One region of the Arthrobacter sp. TJ-270 genome, then DNA from elsewhere that is predicted to be linked to it. Evidence: riboswitches for the same ligand, from Rfam matches in the RefSeq annotation. Region 1 holds a riboswitch; the other holds the start of a gene.
What was found. Region 1 has a riboswitch for cyclic di-AMP ahead of AC4D2M_RS03965 (M23 family metallopeptidase). Riboswitches for the same ligand answer to the same signal wherever they lie in the genome.
Positions count from the first base shown of each region.

Region 2: another riboswitch for cyclic di-AMP. It lies ahead of AC4D2M_RS12035 (NlpC/P60 family protein); the one in region 1 lies ahead of AC4D2M_RS03965 (M23 family metallopeptidase).

Region 1 covers NZ_JBZCNB010000001.1:830,940-834,901, forward strand. Annotated here, with positions in the region: gene AC4D2M_RS03960 (diacylglycerol/lipid kinase family protein) at 1-641, shown strand, start outside; gene AC4D2M_RS03965 (M23 family metallopeptidase) at 690-1,499, opposite strand; cyclic di-AMP (ydaO/yuaA leader) riboswitch at 1,521-1,699, opposite strand; gene AC4D2M_RS03970 (siderophore-interacting protein) at 1,827-2,894, opposite strand; gene AC4D2M_RS03975 (ABC transporter ATP-binding protein) at 3,005-3,892, opposite strand; gene AC4D2M_RS03980 (FecCD family ABC transporter permease) at 3,894-3,962, opposite strand, start outside.
Region 2 covers NZ_JBZCNB010000006.1:36,553-40,514, forward strand. Annotated here, with positions in the region: gene AC4D2M_RS12025 (iron-dependent transcriptional repressor DtxR) at 1-425, shown strand, start outside; cyclic di-AMP (ydaO/yuaA leader) riboswitch at 548-736, shown strand; gene AC4D2M_RS12030 (M23 family metallopeptidase) at 741-1,772, shown strand; cyclic di-AMP (ydaO/yuaA leader) riboswitch at 1,925-2,076, shown strand; gene AC4D2M_RS12035 (NlpC/P60 family protein) at 2,082-2,888, shown strand; gene AC4D2M_RS12040 (NlpC/P60 family protein) at 2,916-3,740, shown strand; gene AC4D2M_RS12045 (HNH endonuclease) at 3,944-3,962, shown strand, end outside.

The sequences.
Region 1 (3,962 bases):
TCGACGTCGACGATCCCCGCGGAGCCGTCGAAGCGGCACTCGGTGGCACCGAACGGCTGATCGATGTGGTGCATGTGAATGTGGACCGGGCACAGGACGCGCATGTCTTCCTCGTGATGGCCGGGCTTGGCTTCGACGCTTCGGTGATGGCTGATACCCGCGACGACCTCAAGGACAAGGTGGGCTGGCTCGCATACGTCGACGCCGGCCTCCGGAACCTCCCGGGCAAGCCCTCCAAGGTTCATATCTCGATCGACGGCGGCAAGCGGGTCACCCGCCGCCTACGCAGCGTCATGGGAGGCAACTGCGGAAAGATTATGGGCGGCCTGGAGATCTTTCCGGGCGCCAGGCTCAACGACGGGCTGCTGGACATCATGACCATCGCGCCGCGGGGCAAGTTCGGGTGGTTCGCTGTCGTCGGCAAGCTCCTGGCGCGGGGCAAGGGCAAGGACCCATCGGTGGAGTATTACCAGTGCAAGGCCGCAGAGGTGGAGTCTGACACGCCGCTGGAAATCGAGCTCGACGGCGACCCGCTCGGCCAGGGCACGCACATGTCCTTCCGGGTGGAACCGGACTCGCTGAAGGTGCGGATGCCGTACGGCAAGAAGGACCCGGCGATCCTGACCGACCCGGTGCCGTAGGTCCAACGGGTCAGGGACCCGGCGCGAGCGTCGGGAGCCCGGTAGTCGCTAGAGGTGGCCGCCCGGGTCGACTGTCTTCCCATCGACGACCACTTCAAAATGCAGATGGCAGCCGGTGGAGTTGCCGGTGCTTCCCACTGCGCCGATAGCCTCTGCGCGGTCGATTTTCTCACCAACGGTGGTGCCCAGTGAGGCGAGGTGGTTGTAGGTGGTCTGCAGTCCCCCGCCGTGGTCGATCACAATGCGCTGACCCCCGCCATAGGGGTGCCACCCGGATTCGGTTACGGTGCCTGAGCCCGCGGCAAGTACCGGCGTGCCGCAGGCCCCGGCGAAATCCGTGCCCGTGTGCATTTCCTCGCCGTACCCGCTCATCGGATTGATCCGCTTGCCGTATGCGGAAGCCACCGAAAGCTTGCTCAGCGGCGCACCGAGCGATGGTTCCTCAGCAGGTTTTTCTGCCGGCTCCTTGCTGGGCGCCTCCGCCGGCTTACGGCTGGGTTCGGCTTGGGCGACCGTGATTTCGCCCTCGGATAGCGTCGAAACCTTGCTCTCCCCAGCGGGCATGTCGTTGGGCGACGACGGTGCAACCGACTTGCGGTTGAAATCCACTGCGGCGTCCTCGGGGGCGGTGACGCTCTGCGTCTCGCTCGCCCTCACCAGCCCTGCCTCTGTCAGCAATGGCGGCCCTGCCTGGGTCAGCGCAAGCCCTGACGCAGCTGTGAGGGCTCCGCCGACGCAGAGCAGCGCGCGGACACGGCGCCGTGCACGATCATGGCGGCGCTCAGCGCGTCGGGTCCGACTTCCGGCATGTGTTGGCGATGAACGGTGACCGGCCGAAACAGGCACAGGAGTGCCCACGGAATCATGCTGGGACAAGGGATTGCCTCTCTTGACGCCGGCGAAGTTAGCTGTCGGGTTCGAGCAAGAGTTACTCGGCCTTACCTTGATGGCCGCGCTTGGGCGGGATCAAAGAATTTGCAGGCTTCACCCCAAAGGCAGACCGACTGCCCGGATTGGGTTCTCCGCCCCTGTCTTCGAGGATGAGGAACCGGACAGGTGACAGGGCTAGGCGTACAGTCCGGCGGCCACGATGATACGCATGACCTGGTTCAACGGTACGGCACCCTGCCGAAAGTTACAAATTCGTTATGTGGCGATCACGGGAATTGCGTCCGCCCTGTGCTATCAGAGTTCGGATTTACCCCTACGCCAGTAACCCATGAAAGCGACCTGCTTGCGGTCGATGCCGACGTCTCGCACGAGGTAACGGCGCAACCCTCGGACCACGGCGGCTTCACCGGCAATCCAGGCATAAAACGGCAGCGCGCCCGAAGGCTTGTCCGGGTTCAGCGAGCCGTCAAGGGCCGCGGCATCCAGTAGCTGGGGCGTCTCCCAGAGGATGGTCTTGTCAATGTCGATGTCCTCCGGCTCGGGTCCGGCTGCCCGTTCAGGACCGCCGGCACGGGCTGCCGCGGCAAGTGCCTGCCCTGAGGGTGTGTCGGAGCCCAGGCTCACGCGGAAGGGCGCCGCCAGGGATACCCAGCCCGGGACCCTGACCGCCTGACGAACGGCCGCATCGAGCAGTTCACCGTGCGGACGGCCGCCGCGCACCAGCCAGCTGATACCTACGCCGGAACGGGTCCGGATGTCCTGGCAGTCAGGTCCGTCCGGGACTTCCAGGAACGCGTGGCCGCTGACGTCCTCCGGCAGTGACTCAAGGATGGCGCTGATCGCCGGAACGGCCGTCTCATCCCCCGCGAGCAGAACGTTCTGGGCCAGGCCGGGGCGCCACTCGATGCCGCCGTACGCGCCGGCGGTTGAGCAGGTTGCGGCATGGATGTTTGGCCCGATCAGCCATACCCGGTCGCCCGGCTCAGCCGATGCGGCCCACTGCGAGGCCGGGCCGCCCTTCCCGTCCGCGTCGAAGTGCATCACGAAGTCGACGTCCAGCTCAGGAACCTCCTGATTGCAGCGTGATTCGCGGACCGTGTACGTGCGCATGTCCCCGCGTTCCGCGGGCTGGAGGGAAAGCCACTGCTGGTACCACCCGCTGCCCGCGCCGTCCATGAGCGCGCCGAGGTCCGCGCCTTCACCGCCGGTCGGCGGGATCATAACCTTGATGCGCAGATCCAGGGTGGAACCCTGGACGCCGAAGCCGGAAAGGCAGGCACCACCGAACGTGATGCGACGGAAATTCGCGCTGACGTGCTCCACACGGCTGACCACGACGTTGAACGCGCGGATCGCGGACACGGCCGCCTGTGCACCTGCAACTGCGGCGGGCCGTGGAGTTGCCTCCGGCCCCGTCTCTGACGTTGACTCCGTTCTCGTCCTTCGGGCCCGATGCGCTGTGCTGACTTCTGTCACGATGCTGCCTCCATTGCCGGTGCGGGGAGCCCGTCCTGCGGGTTCGGTAAAAAACCCGTGACGCCCTCAGGGGTGGTCTTTGCGCTTGCATTGCGGGGGGCGGCGTGATGCCGCCCGATGGGCACGACCATCGGCGTGCCCGAAACGGGATCAGGGATAACCTGCGATTCCAGGCCGAAGACCTCGGCGACCGTCTCCGCTGTGACCACCCTCGACGGCGAGCCCTCGGCGACAATGCGGCCGCCCTTCATGGCGATCAGGTGGTCCGCGTAACGCGCGGCGAGGTTCAGGTCATGCAGGACTATTGCGACGGTGGTGCCCGCAGTACGGTTCAGATCCGTGATCAGGTCGAGGACTTCCACCTGGTGCGCCACGTCAAGGAATGTGGTCGGTTCATCCAGAAGCAAAATGTCGGTTTGCTGCGCCAGCGCCATGGCAATCCAGACGCGCTGCCGCTGACCGCCGGAGAGTTCGTCGACGTTGCGGTCTGCGAGCTCCAGCGTGTCGGTGACGCGCAGGGCGGAGGCAACGGCGGCGTCGTCGTCGGCGCTCCACTGCCGGAACCAGCCCTGGTGAGGGTAGCGGCCACGACCCACGAGGTCCACCACCGCGATTCCGTCCGGAGCCACCGGGGTCTGCGGAAGCAGGCCGAGAGTCTTCGCCACCGCGCGGGTGGACAGTGAATGGATGTCCTTGCCGTCCAGCAGCACCGTTCCCGCCGCAGGCTTGAGCAACCGCGCCAGGCCGCGGAGCAGGGTGGACTTGCCGCAGGCGTTCGCCCCGACGATAACTGTGATCTTGCCCGTCGGCAGTTCGACGGTGAGATCTTCGACCACCCGGCGGTTGTCGTACGCGAGCGTCAGGTCTCTGGCGTTCAACCTCATGTCAGCCTCCCTGGCCTGATCGGTTGGATGTGGCAAGAAGCCAGAGGAGGAACGGGGCGCCGAGCACACC
Region 2 (3,962 bases), on a different contig from region 1:
GGGCCTATGTCCACGACGAGGCGTGCCGGTGGGAACACGTCATGAGTGAGCGGGTCGAACGGCGCCTCTACGAATTGCTTGGAAAGCCGACGGAGTCGCCCTACGGCAATCCCATTCCCGGGCTTGAAGCGATCGGCGGAACGCCCTCCGAAACCGTGACCCTCGGTGTGTGTACCCTCAGCGAAGCCCTGGCGACGAATATCGCCGGGTCAGCTGTGACTCTTATCCGTCTGGCTGAACCTATCCAGGTCGATCCGGAACTGCTCACGCAGTTGGATGAGGGTGGCCTGCGACCCGGAGCGTCCATGACCCTGCAGGCGGCGGGGGATTACGTGTCCGTTCGGGTGCCTGGTGTGGAGGGCGCACTGGAACTGCCGCCGGAAGTCGCCTCACACGTTTTCGTGGCGGTTCATCCCCAGTCTTGACGAAATGAGGGGAAAGCTCTGGATTGCCTAAGGTTATCCACAGTTTGGTAACGAAACGATTACGCTCGACCTCACCGGTTTTATAGTTGATACCTGGCGCTGATACTCCAGCGTTACCTGGTTCGCATGCCTAACCCTGTCAGCGAACGCAGTGTTGAACAGATGACAGGGGCGGAGGACCCACCACCGGTTATGGCTCGCCATGGCCCTGGGGTGAAGTGCCGGGTGCTGCCATAACGGAAGTATCCCGAACCGAGTTTTCTCATACTCGAACCCGACAGCTAACTTCGCAGGCGAAAATGAGAAAGGGTCTCCTTGTCGAACACTGCTTCGGGGCGCCGCCGTGCAGGCACCCCGGTTGCTGAAGCACGGCCCCGCGACGCCCACAGGCGTCACCGCGCCGAGCGAACCGCCCACCTCACAGCCCGCCACGTCGCTGTGCCCCACCTCACAGCGCCCCACGTCGCTGCTGTGCCGGTCACGTCAGCTGTCCAGGAGTTCAAGACCCCGACGGCGGCGGTTGCTGCGTGCCCAGCTGCGCCGATGTCCCGGCGCGAGGCCCGCAACGTCTCCGAAGCCCCGGCACAATCCGCGCCTGGGGCCCAGTCCACTAATGGCCTCCGTCCCCGGGACGCGCAGCGGATCGAACGACGACGCCGCGCCGTCACCGTACGCCGGGATATTTCCCTGGCAGGGCTTAGCCAGAAGGTTGCCATTGCCGCCGCTGCATCCGGAATGGTCCTCACCGTCGCGCTGCCCACAACCGCAGCGGTTGCGCCTTCCGACGCACTGGCCGTTTCCGCTCCGGCTGAGCAGGACGAACCACAGCGGGTTCAGGCCGCCGCGGGTGCGGATGTCTCGTTCCACCGGGCTGGGCTGCACGGGAAGTTCGACCCCGACGCAAAGCTCGCCGAAATGGTCTCCGCTTCGGGCAGTGACATCGTGACCGCAGAATCCAAAGGTTCCCTCTCCGCGCCACTGGACGGCGGAGTAATGAGCTCGCCCTTCGGTACCCGAATCAGCCCCATCACCGGCACCGGTGAGCTCCACACGGGGCAGGATATGAGCGAAGCCTGCGGAACGGCCGTGAAGGCTGCAGCGGCCGGCACAGTGACCTTCGCAGGGTGGCACGCGCACGGCGGCGGCAATCGCGTCGTCGTGCAGCACGCCAACGGCCTTGAGACCACCTACAACCATCTGTCAGCGATGGACGTGACAGTCGGTCAGGTTGTTGACCGCGGCGAAGCTATCGCATGGGTGGGATCCACCGGTGCTTCTACCGGATGCCACCTGCATTTCGAGGTCCTTGTAGACGGCAAGAACGTCGACCCGCTCGGTTGGCTTTGAACGGTTTCAATATCGTCGTAACCGGGAACACACCGTTCCGTGATCGGAATGTGACATACCTCAATTTCTGGGGTAGCGTTCAACTCGTGCCGGATCGCAGGGGGTTCGGCACTCTCGCGCAGATCGCCTAGCTCTGCCACTGCACGAGGTCCGTTCGTAAATCGCATGGCAGGGGCGGGGGAACCAATTGCGGGCTTCTTTTCAGAAGTCCTTGGGGTTAAGTCGCAGGATTTGAGACGATCCGCGGCCGGGTGACTCCCATCCGAATCCGACAGCTCACCTCGCAGGCGTAGGGAGAGGCAATTTAACGTGTCAAACAGCTCTGCGCTGGGCCGCCACCGTGCGGTGCCGGTTCATACCAACTCGCTCGCAGCCATCTCGAAGGCTGTATCTTCGAACGCAGGTTCCGTAGGACGCCAGGCAGCGGTCATTGTGGCAGCTTCAGGCTTGGTCCTGACAGCCGGACTTCCGGCCCACGGCGCATCCGACGCCCAGCGTTCGGCCCAGGCTGTCAAGACGCTCAGCGCAGTCGCCGTTCAGCCCACCGCAGTCAGCGCTTCTGCTGATGCGGCTGTCACCTTCGAGCGTGCGGCCGTCGAGGCCGTAGCTGCTCCGGTTGTCGAAGCCGTCGAGGACGCTCCTGTCGCAGTGCAGACTGAGGTTGTTGAGGCCGCCCCGGTCCCGGTCGTCGAGACCGTTGTCGAGGTCGCAACGCCGGCCGTCCAAGTTGCGGCAGCAGCTCCGGCCCAGGCAAAGGTAGAGACCGCCGCCGTTGAGACTCCCGCTCCTGTCAAGGCACCCAGCGCCAGTGGCGTCGGTGCAGCGCTGGTCGGCTCGGCCTACTCCCAGATCGGTGTCGCACAGGATTGCACCGCGATGGTTGAGAAGGCCCTCCGCTCAATCGGCAAGTCCGTAGGCGACATCGCTCCGAGCGACTTCTTCGCCTTTGGATCCGTCGTTCCCACTCCCGCTCCCGGTGACCTCGTGGTCTCCGGTGGTCACGTCGCGATCTACGTCGGCAACGGCCAGGTCATCAGCGGTGGCCTGAACGGTATGAACACCGGTCTTCACAGCCTGTCCGATCTCTCTGGCTACAGCTTCGTCCGCGTCAGCTAAGAACCAGAAAACCTGGAGCTCACACATATGACCCCGAACACCCGTGCCATCGCGCGCCACCGCGCCGAAGTGCAGCGATCAGCCCCTCTCTCCACCATTGCGCGCGCCGTCAGCGACAACGCCGGGGGCGTAGGCCGCCAGGCAGCCGTCATCGCCGCAGCATCCGGACTGGTTCTTACCACCGGCGTCGCTGCAAACGCGGTGGAACTGCCATCGGAGCGCAACACCGTCACCACCACGCTCGAGGTTCAGCCCGCCACGGCGCCGGTCCAGGCACCTGCGGACGCTGAGATATCCTTCAACAAGGCGGCCGTCAAGGCTGTCGCCGCTCCTGAGGTGGTTGCCCCTGTAATTCAGCCGCAGGCGGAAACGATTGAGATCGCTCCCGCTGTGGCACCGCTTGTCGAGGCAGAGCCCGCGGTAATCGAGCCCGCAGTAGCAGTGGAAACAACGGCCACTGTCGCCGCGCAGCCAGCCGTCGCCAAGACGCCTGCCCCCGCAGCGGCACCCCAGGCGTCCTCGGGCGTAGCCGCTACCATCGCTTCTGCCGCGAAGGCGCAGCTCGGAGTGACCCAGGACTGCACCCGCCTCGCCAGCAACGCCCTCGCCGCTGCAGGCATCAACTTCCACGGGTGGCCGGCCGGTTACCTCTCCCTCGGCCGCACGGTCAGCGCCGCAGAAGCCATTCCCGGTGACCTCATTTACTATGCCGACGGCGGGATGGGACTGGCCCACATCGCTGTTTACATCGGCGGCGGCCAGGCCGTCCATGGCGGATTCAACGGCAACCAGACCGTCATCGCGCCTTCCGAACTCGGATCGGGCCCTGTGTTCATCCGTGTCGGCGGCTAATCCTCCGACAGATTCGTAAATGCCCCTCACCGTCTCCGGCGAGGGGCTTTTTCGTGCCCGTCCGCCGGGAAAAAGCGGGTGTGGCGATTGACGAACCATAAGCGGAACGGCTTACTCTTGCACTGTTAATCCGAAGTACCTTCGCTTTAGCTTCAGGGATTTCACGGAATCTCCTGGACAATGGTCGGCAAAGAGGAATGTGCATGCGCACTCTCGTTCTTA